4 regions of the Allocatenococcus thiocycli genome follow, and region 1 is predicted to be linked to each of the others. Evidence: predicted binding sites of a transcription regulator. Region 1 holds the regulator's gene; each other region holds the start of a gene.

Region 1 (4,547 bases):
GACGATAACGCCACCAAAAGCTCGTATTCGGCTTTGGTTAGTTTTACTGGCTCACCATTACGACTCAGCGCTCGACGCTGGATATCAAACGTCCACTCGCCAAAACGAACTATATGTTGCTCGTTGGTTTCGTTTGCCTTACTTGATCCATCGCGAGCAATCGAAATACGCCACAGCAGATTTTTGACACGAACTAATAACTCGCGCAGTTCAAAAGGTTTGGTGACATAATCGTCTGCCCCCATTTCCAGGCCAACAATTTTGTCGATGCTATCCGTGCGTCCTGTAACTAATATGATACCAATATCCGATTGGCTGCGTAATTCACGCGTAAGCATCAGGCCGTCTTCACCCGGCAAGTTAATATCCAGCATGACAAGATCAACATCACCAGCTTGCAGCACTTCACGCATTTGCGTGCCGCTCTCTGCTTCACTAACTGTATAACCTTCATTTTGGAAATAACCCGCTAGCTTACTACGCGTTACAACATCATCTTCTACGACTAATACGTGATAGCTCATTTACACCACTTTCTGTCATTTTATTATTCGAGATGTATTCTATTCATAACTATTAACATTTCTAGTCATTGGCTGACTAAAAAGCAAGATTTAGTGATTTTGTTGATTCAAGACAAGCTTAGCGAACCCTGTTAATAAATGAACATATTTCGCCATAAAACATCATAGTTATAGTTACTGCTGTTCATTTTAATTGATTACACTTAAAGGACATCTGAATTTGATTTTGTGATGCCAGAAAGAAGGCATCATTCAGGAGCCTAAAATGCAAGAAGTGAAAGCTTTTAACGAAAAACGCGCCGAAATTTATTGGTGGTTTTCTAGCTTATTCGCCAAAGAACTGACAGACAAAGAGCTGGAGGCTTATCACAGTGTTGAAATTCGCAGCTTTTTGGCGGGCTTAGGTGAAAATGAATCTCTCAAACCTTCCATTGATAGCCTCGTTGACGCACTAAATCGCCTGCAAGACCGCGAAGATGCTCAGCTAGAGCTTGCTGCTGACTTTTGTGAATTATTCTTGAAGACAGAAAAGTACGGCGCGCTTCCCTACGCTTCCATGTACATTGGTGAATCTGGTTTACTCAACGACAAACCCGCCGAAGAGATGGAAAAGTTGATGGCTGAGTTTGGTGTCCAAGTGGACGACCGTCTAAAAGAACCAGCCGACCACTTAGCGGTAGAACTGGACTTCCTGGGTAACATGATCATTCGCTCTAATGAGTTTGAGCAAGAAAAACACATGGAAGAAGCCTTTGTTAAACAAAATGAATTCATCGAAAGCCAACTCATGTCTTGGTTACCGAAGTTCGCTCACAAGTGTCAGCAACTGGATGAATTTGGCTTCTACGCCAGCGTCGCGCAACTATTAATTGCATTTTGTAAACTGGACAGCGCTTACCTTCTTGGTGAATAATTGCCGCCTATTTTAGGGAGCCTGTCTTTTAGGTTCCCTATCTTTTATTCGTTAACTATATAAATCGTTCCAATCGCTCGCTTTTTAGCAATCAAAATGTGACTTATTAGGCACAAAACCATTGCTTAAATTATTGCCAGCTTGCCCGCATAGGGCTAAAATGTGAACGCAAACGATTAAATATGATTTTAATGTAAACCGCTGAAATAAAGCGGTTTTTGTGTTTTCTTAATAGGTTGATAACGATTCTTCATTCGATGGAAGAAATGAGCTTTATCAACCACTGTCGCTACATACCCTCTACCGACTTCGGAGTAACCACTGCTAAACATACTCAGCGCCATTGTTTTTGTTGCGCTAAGTTTACAAAAGACGAACAGCAAAAAGGTTTATCCTCCGCGGTATATTCGTAGCTCGAAACAGGACACCATGTATGGCCACTATAAAAGACGTTGCTAGATTAGCCGGCGTTTCTACAACTACAGTTTCGCACGTTATCAACAAGACGCGTTTTGTTGCAGAAGCAACACAAGAAAAAGTAATGAAAGCCGTTGATGAGCTTAACTATGCACCAAGTGCGGTTGCTCGTAGCTTGAAATGTAACTCAACTCGCACCATCGGCATGTTGGTGACACAATCTACCAACCTATTCTTCTCTGAAGTCATCGATGGTGTAGAGAGTTACTGCTACCGCCAAGGCTACACGCTTATCCTGTGTAACACTGGTGGTATCTATGAAAAGCAAAGAGATTACATCCGCATGCTCGCTGAAAAGCGTGTAGATGGCATACTAGTGATGTGTTCTGACCTGACAGAAGAGCTGAAGCAAATGCTTGACCGTCATGCAGATATTCCGAAAGTTGTCATGGACTGGGGCCCAGAAAGCTCGCAAGCAGACAAAATCATGGATAACTCAGAGGAAGGCGGTTATATCGCGACCAAGTACCTGATTGATAATGGTCATACTGATATTGCTTGCTTGAGTGGTCACTTTGAAAAACTCGCTTGCCAAGAGCGCATTGCGGGCTACCGTCGAGCGATGGCAGAAGCCAACATTCCTGTCAATGAAGACTGGATTCTTGAAGGTAACTTTGAATGTGATACCGCAGTTTTGGTCGCAGACAAAATTACCGCGATGGAGAAACGCCCTACTGCGGTATTCTGTTTCAATGACACGATGGCGTTGGGCTTGATGAGCCGTCTACAACAGAACGGTATTAAGATTCCTGACGACGTCTCTGTTATTGGTTACGACAATATCGAATTGGCAGAGTACTTCTCTCCGCCGCTAACAACGATACACCAGCCAAAACGTCGTGTTGGTAAAAATGCCTTCGAGATTCTGCTTGAGCGTATTAAAGACAAAGAACACGAAAAACGCATTTTTGAAATGCAGCCAGAGTTGGTCGTTCGAAATACTGTTAAAAAACTCAACTAGTTACTAACAAGCGCTCTTCGGAGCGCTTATTTTTTATCCGAAAATTAACTTTTATCGCACTCTTTGTTCACTACAGTCAGTAAACGTTTTATAAGTTACTGTTTTGTATAAACACAATCCATCTCACATAACCTAGCCACTCGCACTCAAACTTCAATCTTAAATATGAAACAAACACCATAAAAACACAGCGTTTTACTGAAGCAATATCACACTTTGATCTCTAGATTGTGATGTTAATTCAAGATAAAAAGTATTCTCAACATGTCACGCACAGGGCAAACCATCCGAAAGGGTGGGACGCAAAGCTTCCGGCCTTAACCATTTTATAAATGGAAGGTAGCGGGGTTACCGATGGCAAATATGCATATGATGAGTTTACCCTTTAATGACATTGGGCTTGCATGTATTTGCTAATCTCTCGGACCTGACTTTTGGTGGCGTAATAATAATTACACCGAGATAACACATCATGGATAAACCGATACTCAAAGATTCTATGAAGCTATTTGAGGCACTTGGTACGATCAAGTCGCGCTCAATGTTTGGTGGCTTCGGACTTTTCGCTGATGAAACGATGTTTGCACTGGTTGTGAATGATCAACTTCACATACGAGCAGACCAGCAAACTTCATCTAACTTCGAGAAGCAAGGGCTAAAACCGTACGTTTATAAAAAGCGTGGTTTTCCAGTCGTTACTAAGTACTACGCGATTTCCGACGACTTGTGGGAATCGAGTGAACGCTTGATAGAAGTAGCGAAAAAGTCGTTAGAACAAGCCAATTTGGAAAAAAAGCAACAGGCAAGTAGTAAGCCCGACAGGTTGAAAGACCTGCCTAACTTACGACTAGCGACTGAACGAATGCTTAAGAAAGCTGGTATAAAATCAGTTGAACAACTTGAAGAGAAAGGTGCATTGAATGCTTACAAAGCGATACGTGACTCTCACTCCGCAAAAGTAAGTATTGAGCTACTCTGGGCTTTAGAAGGAGCGATAAACGGCACGCACTGGAGCGTCGTTCCTCAATCTCGCAGAGAAGAGCTGGAAAATGCGCTTTCTTAATCTGTAGGTATAAACCTATCGTACGTATAAAAACCGCAGCTTTGACTGCGGTTTTTTTTTGAAATTTTTTCCAGGCTCAACCTGTCTATTACTCCATATATCAATCAAATAATATCAAGTAACATATTTCATCAATGGCATCTGTTAACCTTTTAGAACAAGGCTATCCTTCTGGAGTACGACAATGAATAAAAAACTGGTTTTTGGGTTAATACTGCTGTTAACGATCATTTTATTAGCCGTTAACTTTAGCCAGTACCTCACTTTAGAGAACGCCAAAGCGCAGCAAGAGGCTCTTAACGCCTATATTGACCAGAGATTTATCTTGGCGGTTACGGTTTATTTTGCGGCCTATGTGGCTATCACTGCGTTTTCTATTCCCGGTGCAGCGGTCGTTACTCTGTTAGCCGCGGCTCTATTCGGCTTTTGGACTAGCTTACTTTTAGTCTCGTTCGCCAGCACCATCGGTGCAACGCTGGCTTTTCTGAGTAGCCGTTACTTGTTACGAGATTGGGTACAAAGAAAATTTGGTTCAAAGCTTACCGCGATTAACGACGGCGTCAAAAAAGACGGTTCATCCTACCTACTCTCATTAAGATTGATCCCTGT
Region 2 (4,547 bases), on a different contig from region 1:
ACCAAGCCTTTTTTGTACGTGTCGAATTGAACCTACGAATTAGTTCGCTTTGTCTTCTTCGATCTGAGCGTTATCTACAACGTGGTTTTCACCTAGGTCGTGTGGAAGAACCAGGTTCAGAATGATTGCCACGATACCGCACAAGCTAACGCCTTGTAGGCTGAATTCACCAATGCCGAAAGCCATGCCACCAATACCAAATACTAGCGTAACAGCAACGATAACCAGGTTGCGAGACTTGTGTAGATCAACGTGGTTTTTGATCAGCGTGTTCAGACCTACAGTAGCGATAGAACCAAACAGGAGGATCATGATGCCACCCATTACAGGAACAGGGATGGTCTGAAGGATAGCGCCTAGCTTGCCAACCAAAGCCAGAACAATAGCGGTCACTGCTGCCCATGTCATGATCTTCGGATTGAATGCTTTCGTCAGCATTACCGCGCCAGTTACTTCGCTGTAAGTCGTATTTGGTGGCGCGCCAACCATTGCCGCCGCCATTGTCGCTACCCCGTCACCTGCGATAGTGCGGTGTAGACCTGGCTTTTTAAGGTAATCTTTGCCTGTCACGTTAGAAATGGCCAGCATGTCACCTACGTGTTCTACAGCAGGAGCAATCGCAACCGGAATCATGAACAGAATCGCGTTGATATTGAATTCTGGTGTGGTGAAGTTTGGCAATGAAAGCCAAGCTGCTTGAGCGACAGGGGTAAAATCAACAACGCCATAGGCAAGAGACACGGAGTAGCCTGCCAATATACCACCAACAATTGGTACTAGCTTTAAGAAGCCTTTCGCAAATACGCTCAGTGCAATAGTTGTTAATAGTGAAACGGCAGAGATCATGATCGCTGCATCACCATTGACTAGTTGAGCTGCGCCGTCACCAGTTTTACCAATCGCCATATTCACTGCGGTTGGAGCCAAGCCCAGGCCGATTACCATAATCACTGGACCAACAACCACAGGTGGCAGAATCTTATGAATAAAGCCTACGCCACGAACTTTAATCGCTGCACCGAGGGCAATATAAACCATACCTGCTGCCATTAAGCCGCCCATAGTTGCACCGATACCCCATGTTTGGATACCGAACATAATAGGAGCAATAAACGCAAAAGAAGAAGCAAGGAAAATTGGGACAGAACGTTTAGTGATTAATTGGAAGAGTAGGGTACCAACACCAGCGCCGAAGAGTGCTACGTTTGGATCGAGGCCAGTTAGAAGTGGCACGAGTACCAAAGCACCAAAAGCGACAAAGAGCATCTGAGCGCCTTGTAACGCATTTTTCATAATCATTTCCTATTTAAAGATACGCAGACAAATCCGGCGAATAGTACCACTCGGCAAACGTTTGCGACAATGATCAGATCAAACTTTTCGATGATTTTAAGTGGTTAAAATATGCTTTTAGAGCGGTTTTCTTACAAAAGTGCCTGTTTTACGAGCTAAAGTTCATATTTTGTTAGATGAATTGCAAAGAAAAAGATGTAATCGCCTGCTACTCACAAGGTCAGGCTTAATGTTGGAGATGGGGTTTTCTTTTATCTAGTCCGCCCGGAGAACTCAGTTTTTGTATACGCATATAGATTGATAAGAGTAAGGATAACTCATTAATTGACACTGAATACTGCGCCGCAATTGACGTAAGTTGCTCAAATTTTAGGCTATTTTCTTGTGGCTCGCCTTGCTCAAGGTTTGATAGTTGCTTATTATGCTTTCTCTTATTTAGAGGAAAATGAAAACTATGCGCTATTTAGCTCTTTTACTGATCGGTTGGTTGTCTCTGCCCGTTTACGCATTAACACAGGTAGATATCTATCGTGCTGAAGTGGTTATCGACAGTGAGCAAGATAACGGTGAGTCTTTGGCTCGTGAACAAGGTATGAAAGAGGTGATTGTTCGAGCAACTGGTTCTCAATCTTCTTTAAGTAATACCGTTATTCAAAAAGCGCTGAGCTCAAGCTCACGTTACATTTCTCAACTTGGTTACGGTCAAGTGGACGGCAAACCAAGTCTGGATATGCGCTTTAACAGTGGTCAGATTCATTCTCTTTTGACTCAAGCACAGTTGCCATCGTGGTCGCCTCATCGCGCCAATATTCTTGTCTGGGCGATTGAAGAACAAGCTTATGAACGCACCATTGCTTGGGAGAATTCAGACTCAGCGCAGGTTTCTGCATTGCGCGTTGCAGCGGAAACACGAGGCCTGCCGATTACTGTCCCAGTGGGTGACTTTGATGATGTGACTGGCGTTGATGTCTCTGATCTATGGGGCGGATTTGTTGAACCCATCGCGAAGGCGAGTCAACGTTACCCCGTTGATGCGGTGATGGTACTTAAAGCTCAGGGCGATCAAATTCGCTGGACGTTATACGACCAATCACCATCGGCGATTCTTGTGTCGCAGCGTTCTCCTCGTAGTGGGGCGGCAACAGGGGTGAATGCGATGGCAGAAGTGGTCGATGCTATTTCCGACTATTACGCAGGCAAGAGTGCCGTGGTTGTGTCGGGCGAGTCTTCTGATGGGATCACGATGAAAGTGGTTAACATCCATTCAGCGAAAGATTTTTTCCACTTAGAAAGCGCGTTAAAGAAACTTAACTCTGTTGCTGGCACTGAGGTTAAGCGAGTTCAGGGGAATGAACTGACGCTTAAACTTCATCTATTGGCTTCTAAAGAGGCGTTTGAAAAGGAAGCGTCATCGATTTCGCAACTGGGTGACTACCAAGAGCCAGTAACGCCAGTGGAAGACGCCGCGCCTTTACAACCTGTTCAAGAGCCAATTCAATCTGAATTGGCAACGGAAGAGGCCCCATTGGCTTCAGATGTTGTGACCGCTGACGTCGCAGTTGAAGAAGTTAAAGAATCTGAGCCTGTTGTAATTCAACCGGTGCAAGAGCAGTACGACGTTATTTATGAATGGACTTCTAGTCAACGTTCATAGAATGCTAACGTTTTGAAAATAATAAAAAAGAGTCGCAAATCGCGACTCTTTTTTGTTTCATCGTTGGCCTTATTTGTTGAACTTCGCTTTTTCTTCTTTCTCTACTTGGGATAAGCGTTTGAGTTTGAGGCCCAACTCTTTGCCTCTTGCTCTCGCAAATAGAATGTTGCCAAAAAAGCCTAGCGTCGTTAGCAGAAGCTCGACTGCGGCAAGCCAACGTTCTCCGCCATCGACATATAAGATGGTTAATGCATGAAGGAAATACAGCATTAACACAAAGTTTGCCCAAGCGTGAGTATAGGGTTTGCCCGCCAATATGCCCGGCAACGGAAGCAATAATGGAATACACCATGCAATCGCTAGCGTTGTACTGCTCAAGTGAGGGTGAGGAGACAGCGCGAGTTGCCATATCGCTACCCAAGCCAGTAAAGCCAAGTTGCCAAACAAAGCCAAGTAACGATAGCTTTTCGTTTGTGCACTAAGTGCAGGTTGGTCAAAAGATTCAGACATCGATTTACTATCCTTGAATTTACTAGCTGCTCTTCAGCTTTAGTGCTGCTGTTGCTAGTCGTTTACCCAACTTCTGTGCCAGACGAGCCTCATCATTGGTGAGTGTTGGCTCTTTGCCGACACTGCTCGCGCCATACGGTGTACCACCTGACTGAGTTAAGTGCAGCTCTGGTTCTGCATAAGGAATTCCCAATACCATCATCCCGTGATGCAACAATGGAGTCATCATGCTTTGTAGTGTGGTTTCCTGACCACCATGCATCGAAGAGGATGAGGTAAATACACACGCTGGCTTATCGATTAAGTCTCCGCTTACCCACAAAGGTGTGGTTTGATCCCAGAAGTGCTTTAACGGCGCTGCCATGTTGCCAAACCAGACGGGACTACCAAATGCAAGACCATCGCATTTTTTCAGTTCTTCTAGAGTAACAATTGGATCGGAAGGGGTATGTGAGTGAGGTGACAATTCTTCAACTGTACGCAAAATTGCTTCGCAGTGAGGAGTCGATTCGACCCCTCTTGCTATCTGTCTTGCCAGTTGTTTTGTTGCGCCGTGACGGCTGAAGTACAAAATAAGGATCTGGCAATCCATTTATAGAATATCCAACACTTGCTCTGGTGGACGACCGATTTTCGCTTTGCCGTTTGCGACAACAACAGGGCGCTCGAATAGTTTTGGATTTTGTGCCATTGCTTCGAACAGTTGTTCATCACTGACAGACGCCTCACCCAAGCCTAATTCTTTGTACTCGGCTTCTTTTGTACGCATCATGTCACGAACAGCTGAGAACCCTAGTTGAGCGTAGAGTGCTTTTAGTTCTTCCACGGTAAGTGGGTTATCCAAATATTTTACGACTTCAGGTGTAACACCATTTTGTTCCAGCAGCTCAAGAGTTTGACGGCTCTTTGAGCAACGAGGGTTGTGATAAATCACGACTGACATGGTTTTCTCCATTTCGTTATTGTAATGCCATGAATCGATCTCTTTGGATCATGAGCTGGTCAATTCGAGCATCGTATCGTGCTTGCTCTAAACTGCCCAACTTGGCCATTTTACTTGCTTCACTGTAATATTGAATCGCTTTATTCC
Region 3 (4,547 bases), on a different contig from region 1:
TGGTTTGACAGAGTGGGCGCCTGCGCCAAAAACTCGTCAAGCGGTTGAGCGTGAAGTTGAAGCGACAGAAGAGAAGTTTTCTGGTTTCGTGTTTAAGATTCAGGCAAACATGGATCCAAAACACCGTGACCGTATCGCCTTTATGCGTATCGTATCGGGTACTTACACTCAAGGCATGAAGATGAACCACGTTCGTCTAGGTAAACAAGTAAGTATCTCTGATGCGGTAACCTTCATGGCTGGTGACCGTTCACGTGCAGAACACGCTTACGCTGGTGATATTATCGGTCTGCATAACCACGGTACTATCCAGATTGGTGATACCTTCACGCAAGGTGAATCACTTAAGTTCTCTGGTATCCCGAACTTTGCACCGGAATTGTTCCGTCGTATTCGTCTGAAAGATCCACTAAAACAGAAGCAGCTGCTGAAAGGTTTGGTTCAGTTGTCTGAAGAGGGGGCAGTGCAGGTGTTCCGTCCACTGCAAAACAACGATCTGATCGTTGGTGCGGTTGGTGTGCTTCAGTTTGATGTGGTTGTGGCTCGTCTGAAATCTGAATACAACGTAGAAGCAATCTACGAAGGCGTAAACGTGGCAACGGCTCGTTGGGTTGAGTGTGGTGACGCGAAGAAACTGGATGAGTTCCAACGTAAGAATCAGAGCAACTTAGCACTTGATGGTGGTGACAACTTAACGTACATCGCGCCGACAATGGTTAACCTGAACCTAGCGAAAGAGCGCTTCCCGGATGTTGACTTCCGTGCGACTCGTGAGCACTAATCGACGTTAACTGAAGCTCGCTTACACCGCGACTGGATTTTAAAACGCCCTTGGCTATAGACTTAGTCAAGGGCGTTTTTATATCAGCAGAAATGATGTGGATTGGACGATATCCATTAAAGTAAATAAGTGATTAGAGATAGCGGAGTAAAAATGAATTGGTTGAAAAGAGGCATTAAGCGCTACGACGATTGGTGCAAAGAGATGGGGCTCACGCCGGATCAAAAACGCAGCTGTGTGCCTTATAGAAAAGATCCAGCTCATCAGAGTGAGGAGCCAAACGCAGCACCGAAATCTGCCGAGAGCAATAGAAAGTCACAAGATGAAGCTCTTTGATACGCACTGTCATTTTGATTTTGACGTGTTTCAGGATGATTTTGAGCACAACCTAGCTCTTGCTCAAGAACAAGGGGTGAGACGAATCCTGATACCCTCAGTCGGACCTTCAAACTGGTCACGCATTCAAACCTTAGCCGAGAAATACTCACACTTATACTATGCGCTCGGGTTCCATCCGTATTTTCTTGAAGAGAACTTTGAGCAGCACCTTGCTAAGCTGGAGCATTATCTCAAACAAAAGCCGCCACAGTGTGTTGCAATAGGCGAGTGCGGATTAGATTTTGCTATTGACGTCGATCCTCAGTTGCAAGAAAAGGTGCTTGAAACTCAATTTGAGCTCGCCAGACGTTTCGACCTTCCGGTCATTTTACATAGCCGAAAAGCGCACAATCGACTTATTCAAATGGTCAAAGCGGCGAAGCTACCTAAAGGCGGTGTCGCACATGCTTTTGCTGGTAGCTATCAGCAAGCGATGGAGTGGGTCAGATTAGGTTTTTTCATCGGTGTAGGGGGTACTATTACCTACCCACGAGCCCAAAAAACCCGCGACGCAATTCAAAAATTAGCCCTAGAAAACCTACTTATCGAAACAGACGCTCCAGATATGCCTATACTTGGATATCAGGGGCAGCCCAACCACCCGGCGAAACTCATTCATGTATTAAATGTGCTCGTAGAGTTGCGTAGAGGAGAAAAGCAATCGATTGCGTCGCAACTGTGGAAAAATAGCAATTTTGCCTTCTCAATATGTGAATAGAATTCAAAGAAACTGTTTAGATTCGAAAACGTTTTCCTTTTTATTGTGAGTTCTATCACAAAGATTGGTGAATCAATAATGAATCTTATGGGAAAGTGTGAGGGCGGCATTACTTTAATTGATGATGCATGAGTATAATTGCCCCGCTTTTATAGCTCCATTTTGTTACACGCCAATAAATAACTTATAAGGAAGTCATAAACTATGAGCCTGTTTATGAGCCTGGTTGGTATGGTTGTGCTACTTGCTATCGCACTAGCATTCTCATCTAACCGCAAAGCTATCAACTTTAGAACTGTGGGTGGTGCATTCGCTATCCAATTCGCATTAGGTGCATTTGTTCTTTATGTACCTTGGGGCCGTGATCTACTAAACGGTTTCTCTAGTGGTGTATCTAACGTTATCAACTACGGTAACGATGGTTCATCATTCCTGTTCGGTGGTCTTGTTTCTAACAAGATGTTCGAAGTATTCGGTGGCGGTGGTTTCATCTTCGCATTCCGTGTTCTTCCTACACTGATCTTCTTCTCTGCTCTGATCTCAGTTCTGTACTACATTGGCGTTATGCAATGGGTTATCAAGATTCTTGGTGGTGCACTACAGAAAGCGCTTGGTACTTCTCGTGCAGAATCAATGTCAGCAGCAGCTAACATTTTCGTAGGTCAGACTGAAGCACCGCTAGTTGTTCGCCCATTTGTTCCAAAAATGACTCAATCAGAGCTATTCGCGGTAATGTGTGGTGGTCTAGCTTCTGTTGCTGGTGGTGTACTAGCGGGCTACGCATCAATGGGTGTACCTCTAGAATACCTAGTTGCAGCATCATTCATGGCAGCACCTGGTGGTCTACTATTCGCTAAAATTCTTCACCCTGAAACTGATCAGCCTCATGAAAGTATCGAAGAGGCAATGGACGGCGGTGACGACAAACCTGTTAACGTAATCGACGCGGCAGCGGGCGGTGCAGCTTCTGGTCTACAACTAGCACTAAACGTAGGTGCAATGCTAATCGCATTCGTAGGTCTGATTGCTCTTGTTAACGGTATGCTAGGCGGCATCGGTGGTTGGTTCGGTATGCCTGAGCTGACTCTTGAGCTAATCCTGGGTTACGCGTTCTCTCCACTAGCATTCCTAATCGGTGTTCCATGGGCTGAAGCAGTAACTGCTGGTTCTTTCATCGGTCAGAAAATTGTAGTGAACGAATTCGTTGCATACTTGAACTTCACGCCTTACATCGGTGAAAACGCTCAAGTAATCGCAGCAACTGGTGAAGTAATGTCTGAGAAGACTACGGCTATCATCTCATTTGCACTGTGTGGCTTCGCGAACCTTTCTTCTATCGCGATCCTACTAGGTGGTCTGGGTGGTCTAGCGCCAAGCCGTCGTCCAGATATCGCTCGCATGGGTGTTAAAGCAGTACTAGCTGGTACGTTGTCTAACCTAATGGCAGCGACAATAGCAGGCTTCTGCTTAAGCCTAGCAGCTCTGTAATTTAGAACTGGTTTTTAATATATAGACGCCATATTAAATCATGCCCTGTAGCAAGAAATTGCTGCGGGGCTTTTTTCGTTTTCAGGGCTGAAAACTTTTAGTGCGTCAAATGTAAGGGGTCTTAACTGACGGACTAGAGAATAGAAACCTGGAAATTTTGAGATACAAACCGTTTGCGCTCTATTTGGTGCTACAGTTTTGCGATGAATATCTATAATGTAGACATCACAAGGTGGATACAACCTAATCGATGGGTAAATGAATTACCCTGAAATATTAGATCTCAACGGCATTTTGTTGGAGAGATATGATAGTAAAGACACCGCAATCATAGATTGTTGTGCCATAGGCCAAATTGGTACTGTGCGGTGACAAGGATAGCAATTGGCATAAGAAATTTTCGCTGTATATGCCGAGTCTTCATGGAACCAAGTCCGTTCATAAATAGACTGCTGAGTCATTTTTTACACAATCTCAACTCGTTGATTATAGTTAGAGTTGCGATGTAAGGCTGAGTAGTGAATTTTTTGAATATTGATCGGAGATAGAAATGAGCGATTTAAAAGCAGCAGCACTACGTGCACTAAAACTTATGGATCTAACTACGCTGAATGATGACGACACTGATGCAAAAGTGATCTCACTATGTCATGACGCGAAAACAGCAGTAGGCAACACGGCTGCAATCTGTATTTACCCTCGCTTTATTCCTATTGCTAAGAAGACACTTCGTGAGCAAGGCACACCAGAGGTTCGCATTGCGACTGTGACTAACTTCCCACACGGAAACGACGACATCGAGATCGCAGTTGCTGAAACTAAAGCAGCGGTAGCTTACGGTGCAGACGAAGTTGACGTAGTGTTCCCATACCGTGCACTAATGGCGGGCGATGAGAAAGTGGGCTTTGAACTGGTTAAGCAATGTAAAGAAGCTTGTGGTGACATTCTTCTTAAAGTAATCATCGAAACGGGTGAACTAAAGGAAGAAGCGCTAATCAAAAAAGCTTCACAAATCTGTATCGAAGCGGGTGCAGACTTTATTAAAACTTCAACAGGTAAAGTGCCTGTGAACGCAACACCAGAATACGCTCGAATGATGCTAGAAGTAATTCGTGATATGGGTGTAGCAGAAACAGTTGGTTTCAAACCTGCTGGTGGTGTGCGTACTGCAGAAGATGCAGC
Region 4 (4,547 bases), on a different contig from region 1:
AAGCTTTTGAATTTTCTCATAAAGGTCATGCTCAGGACCATTCTTCACATCCGCAATGGCTTTCAAATGGAGCTGAACTTCTGCAATGAGGTTTGTTTTCGGCAAACGAACCAGTAAGTTTAAATCTCGGTAACCCGAAGGCCCCGGCTTTTTGAATCTGTTTTTCACTTTAACGATTGTTGTTTCGCGCTCTAGTGTTTCATAGATAGAGACCAAACTTGCCACATCTTCCGCAACTATCGTCGCACGTGCTAGATCGGTAATGCGTTCAACCTGACCATCCAGTTCGTAAGCAATTTTTTCCTCTGCACGTTGTTTGGATTTTACGCCAGCGAAGTAAGGTTGGGCGTCGTTGAGAAGGGCGGTACTTTTACAGATGGTTTCCAGTTCGAACTGAGCTTGGTGAGCTTTGGAGTAAAGAATATCAAAATCAGCGTATGGCTGGGTTGGATTTGAGTCGATAGTTTGAATGCCATATAAGCCACTTAGGCTATGTTTGAAGAGTTTTGAACAAACCTCGTTTTGACTTGCAGAACGATTCTGTTCACTCGTTGTTGGCGCAATAGGCATTGCGGCAATTGCAGGTGCACGGCTTAGTACCAAAAGCATCAATGCTGCTGTACGTAAAAATAAGCTCATTCACTCTCCTTAACTTGCTTGCACTTAGAAAATGGGGACAAAGAAGTCGCTAAGATTTGCAAATCAGGTTGTTATTAATAAATGGGGATCTTTTGAAACATTCCAAGGTTAACTCTCATGTTTACAGTGGAATTATGCGTTAGATCACTATTTATATTTTCATTATTCTGTTAATTAAACGTCAGTATCATTTCGTATATCGTGATTGCATCGTAGCATTTGAGGATTAACGAAAGATGAACGGCATAGACAAATTCGAAAAAATCATTAGTCTTACTCCACAAAACGTAATTCAGCCGATAAGTAGAAAGTAAAATGAGAGACCCAGAATTTTGGCACAATAAGTGGGCCAGCAATAAAATCGGATTCCATTTGGAAGATGTAAATCCATTACTGCCTCAGCATTGGCACCACACCAACCCTAAGCGCGAAGACACTGTGTTGGTTCCGCTTTGCGGTAAGTCTGAAGATCTTGTGTGGTTGGCGACCAAACATGATGAAGTGAATGGCGTTGAATTAAGCCAAATTGCAGTACGCGCTTTCTTTGCAGAGCACTTTTATACTCCAACTGTTACGCCATTAAGTGGTATGCATGAGTTGTATCAGTTTGATGAGCTTTCTATTTATACCGGAGATTTTTTCACGGCACCGGTTTCTCAAGTCGATATCATTTATGACCGAGCGGCTTTGGTTGCGCTGCCACAGGAGATGAGACAAGAGTACGCCGAGCGTTTGAAACAGCTACTTAAACCGGGTGGCCGTATTCTGCTTGTGACACTCAATTACCCTCAGCAAGAAATGGCGGGACCTCCATTTAGCGTACCAGTGAATGAAATCGAACAGTTATTCTCGGGTTACAACGTGACTTGTCTCAACGTGGACGAAGCAGATGAGAATCACCCGAAAATTGCTAAGCAAGGCTTAAGTCGTTTTTCTGAAGAAGTGTATTTGATTGAAGCTCAGTGATTTCGAACAGCGTAAGTGACTGACTACGTGTACGAAAAGACAAAAAAGCGCAGCTATTTAATAGCTGCGCTTTTTTGTTAATAAAAGATGGCTTAGTAAACGATGTTTACCTTCGATGCATTTGCTACCGCATCTTGAACGGACTCTTCTGTACTATTTCGACGAGTAAGAACAACACCTAAGCGGCGGCGACCGCCGATTTCTGGCTTACCAAATAGGCGAACTTGAGTCTGTGGTTGTGCCAGTGCTTCAGACACATTGTCAAAACGAATGTTTGTTGACGTACCTTGACCAAGAATCACCGCTGATGCAGAAGGACCATATTGAACGATCTGGTTGATCGGCATACCGGTAAATGCGCGCACGTGCAGTGCAAACTCAGACATTTCTTGAGAAATCAGCGTAACCATACCTGTGTCATGTGGACGAGGAGAAACTTCGTTGAAGATGACTTTATCGCCCTTCACAAACAACTCAACACCAAAAATTCCGTAGCCGCCAAGTGCATTCACTACTTTTTCCGCAGTGTATTCCGCTGCTTTGATGGCTTCTTCTGACATCGCTTGAGGCTGCCAAGATTCGCGGTAGTCACCATCTTCTTGACGGTGACCGATTGGTGCGCAGAAGTGTACGCCGTCAACCGCACGTACGGTTAGTAGGGTGATCTCGTAATCAAAGTCAATGAAGCCTTCAACAATGACACGACCAGCACCAGTGCGGCCACCTTCTTGAGCGTAGTTCCATGCTTTTTCAATATCAGCTTCTGATTTAATGACACTCTGGCCTTTACCAGATGAGCTCATCACTGGCTTAACTACACAAGGGATACCAACAAATTCAACAGCGGCTTTGAAATCGTTGAAGTTGTCTGCAAATCGGTAAGGGGAGGTAGTAAGCTCAAGCTCTTCAGCAGCTAAACGACGAATACCTTCACGATTCATTGTAAGCTTAGTCGCTTTTGCTGTTGGAACGACATTCAGACCTTTTTCTTCTAACTCAACCAGTTTATCGGTCGCGATAGCTTCAATTTCAGGAACAACATAAGCAGGTTGCTCTTTATTGATGATTTCTTGTAATGCTTGACCATCCAACATATCAAGCACGTAGCTGCGGTGAGCGACTTGCATCGCCGGTGCATCCGCATAACGGTCACACGCGATGACTTCCAGACCTAGTCGTTGGCATTCAATCGCGACTTCTTTACCAAGTTCGCCAGAGCCTAAAAGTAATACACGAGTAGCGTTTGCGCTGGTTGCAGTACCGAACATATCGTTCCCTTACAAAATAAAGTGATGAGACAGAATTTGCAGGGGATCATACTGAATTTTTATCGTAAAGCAAACGTTTGCGTATGGTTTTTTGCTAATAAAAAAGCTCTACATCATGTAGAGCTTTCATCGACATCATTATGTAAATTACACGTTAACGAAACTTAGTGGAATGTCGGGATTCAACGCTTCTAACGTTGATTGCGTATCAGCAAGATGACTGATCTTACCTTCTGAATTTTCCACTAAAGCGGCTGCTTTGATGTTATCAAAGGTTTCACCCGCCAGTAGTACCTGAATCAAAGCAACTTGAAGAGGAGGAAGGCTCGGGTTAAACGCCGCATTCTCTGCGTAAGCGCCTTGGAAAACGCGACCATCAGCAAGCTCTAACGCCAGTCCACTCAGGTTATTGGTGTAAGGAGCATGGCTCATGTTCATCGCATCGACGGCTTTTTGAATCAACGCATCGTTCTCATCACATTCGAACTGATGCTTAACTTCTGCCATTAAGCCAGATTTGATACCCAAATCGGCCGGGCCAAATGCTTCAGGCAGATATTCATGTAATGATTTTTCTTCACGCTCTGGCAATTGGACTTTTAAGTCTTTCGCTGTAGACAGCTCGTTCATGAACTGACGACAGTGGCCACAAGGGCTAAAGTTAATCGTGATGTCTTTAACACCGCGTTCACCCTTCATCCAGGCGTGGCTGATTGCAGATTGTTCTGCGTGAACTGTTTGGCCAAGTTGAACGCCAAGGAACTCCATGTTTGCGCCGAAGTAGAGACGGCCAGAAAGTCCGCGAACAATGGCACCAACATAAAACTCAGAAATAGGCGCGTAAGAATAAGCAGCGGCAAAAGGAAGCAGAGCAACACGCAGCTCTTTGTCAGATAGAGCGGTAGCAGACAGTAACTGCTCAAACTGCTGTGCTGAAAGAGTAGCATCAAAATCGTCGGCTAAAACGATAGGAGCAAGTTGGTTTGAAAGTGCTTCAGGTGCGCTTGCTAGCGCTTGTTCAATGCGACTTTTCATGTTGAATCCTTGTTATTGCATGGACAGTTATTCTATGCAAAGTGGGAAAATGTTCTGTGCTTTAGATCACGCAAAGTAATGCAATTAAAATTCACGTTACATAATTAGAGTGAAGTCACACATGTATTCGATTGCACAGGCGCTGAATGTTACGTCGATCTCTTAACTATATTAACTCATACACATATCGCCAAGTAATGAGGCTTTGATCGTCGCTCTATTACATGTCCAAGAGGTAAGGTTGCGAACGGATTTCAATCTATCGAGGGAGACTTGGAGAGAATAGGTGAAGACCTGCCCAGATGATAGGCAGGCCGAAAACTTGATTCTTATTGATATAACCAGACAGCCAGAGCAAAAAAGCTCGGAGCCAGAACCGACGTAATAATGCCGCAAAGCACTAACGCCAAAGACGAGAACGCCGCGTCTGCTGGTTGTTTCTCAACACACGTCGCGGTACCCAGTGCGTGGGACACCGTACCCATGGTTAAACCTCGGGCAATAGGATGCTTGATCCCAATCAGGTTGTAGATAGGGTAAGCCACAATCGCACCCAACAAGCCAACTAGAAGAACTAAAATCGCCGCAACTGCCGCTTCACCACCAAGGTGGCTGGAGATTTCCATCGCAATAGGGGTG

What was found. Region 1 encodes PurR, which represses purine synthesis genes. Its sites were predicted from a motif close to TNANGNAAACGTTTNCNTNA; they were not measured.
Region 2: L9Q40_RS18285 (uracil-xanthine permease family protein) is a predicted target of PurR. The motif match lies at 1,343-1,362, and genes of this name have one in related genera.
Region 3: L9Q40_RS18600 (NupC/NupG family nucleoside CNT transporter) is a predicted target of PurR. The motif match lies at 1,898-1,917, and genes of this name have one in related genera.
Region 4: purT (formate-dependent phosphoribosylglycinamide formyltransferase) is a predicted target of PurR. The motif match lies at 2,939-2,958, and genes of this name have one in related genera.

The regions. Positions count from the first base shown of each region.
Region 1 is NZ_CAKLCK010000001.1:323,271-327,817, reverse strand. It holds gene torR (two-component system response regulator TorR) at 1-524, opposite strand, end outside; gene torD (molecular chaperone TorD) at 790-1,437, shown strand; gene purR (HTH-type transcriptional repressor PurR) at 1,871-2,875, shown strand; cyclic di-GMP riboswitch class I at 3,143-3,231, shown strand; gene L9Q40_RS01470 (TfoX/Sxy family DNA transformation protein) at 3,348-3,938, shown strand; gene L9Q40_RS01465 (TVP38/TMEM64 family protein) at 4,123-4,547, shown strand, end outside.
Region 2 is NZ_CAKLCK010000043.1:186,132-190,678, reverse strand. It holds gene L9Q40_RS18285 (uracil-xanthine permease family protein) at 40-1,293, opposite strand; gene L9Q40_RS18280 (DUF2066 domain-containing protein) at 1,748-2,947, shown strand; gene L9Q40_RS18275 (DUF2069 domain-containing protein) at 3,017-3,457, opposite strand; gene wrbA (NAD(P)H:quinone oxidoreductase) at 3,480-4,049, opposite strand; gene arsC (arsenate reductase (glutaredoxin)) at 4,050-4,400, opposite strand; gene bepA (beta-barrel assembly-enhancing protease) at 4,417-4,547, opposite strand, start outside.
Region 3 is NZ_CAKLCK010000045.1:30,306-34,852, forward strand. It holds gene prfC (peptide chain release factor 3) at 1-781, shown strand, start outside; gene L9Q40_RS18590 (DUF5363 family protein) at 935-1,117, shown strand; gene L9Q40_RS18595 (TatD family hydrolase) at 1,104-1,877, shown strand; gene L9Q40_RS18600 (NupC/NupG family nucleoside CNT transporter) at 2,082-3,365, shown strand; gene deoC (deoxyribose-phosphate aldolase) at 3,916-4,547, shown strand, end outside.
Region 4 is NZ_CAKLCK010000030.1:114,647-119,193, reverse strand. It holds gene L9Q40_RS12335 (nucleotidyltransferase family protein) at 1-639, opposite strand, end outside; gene L9Q40_RS12330 (thiopurine S-methyltransferase) at 955-1,605, shown strand; gene purT (formate-dependent phosphoribosylglycinamide formyltransferase) at 1,698-2,873, opposite strand; gene cdd (cytidine deaminase) at 3,021-3,908, opposite strand; gene L9Q40_RS12315 (LrgB family protein) at 4,238-4,547, opposite strand, start outside.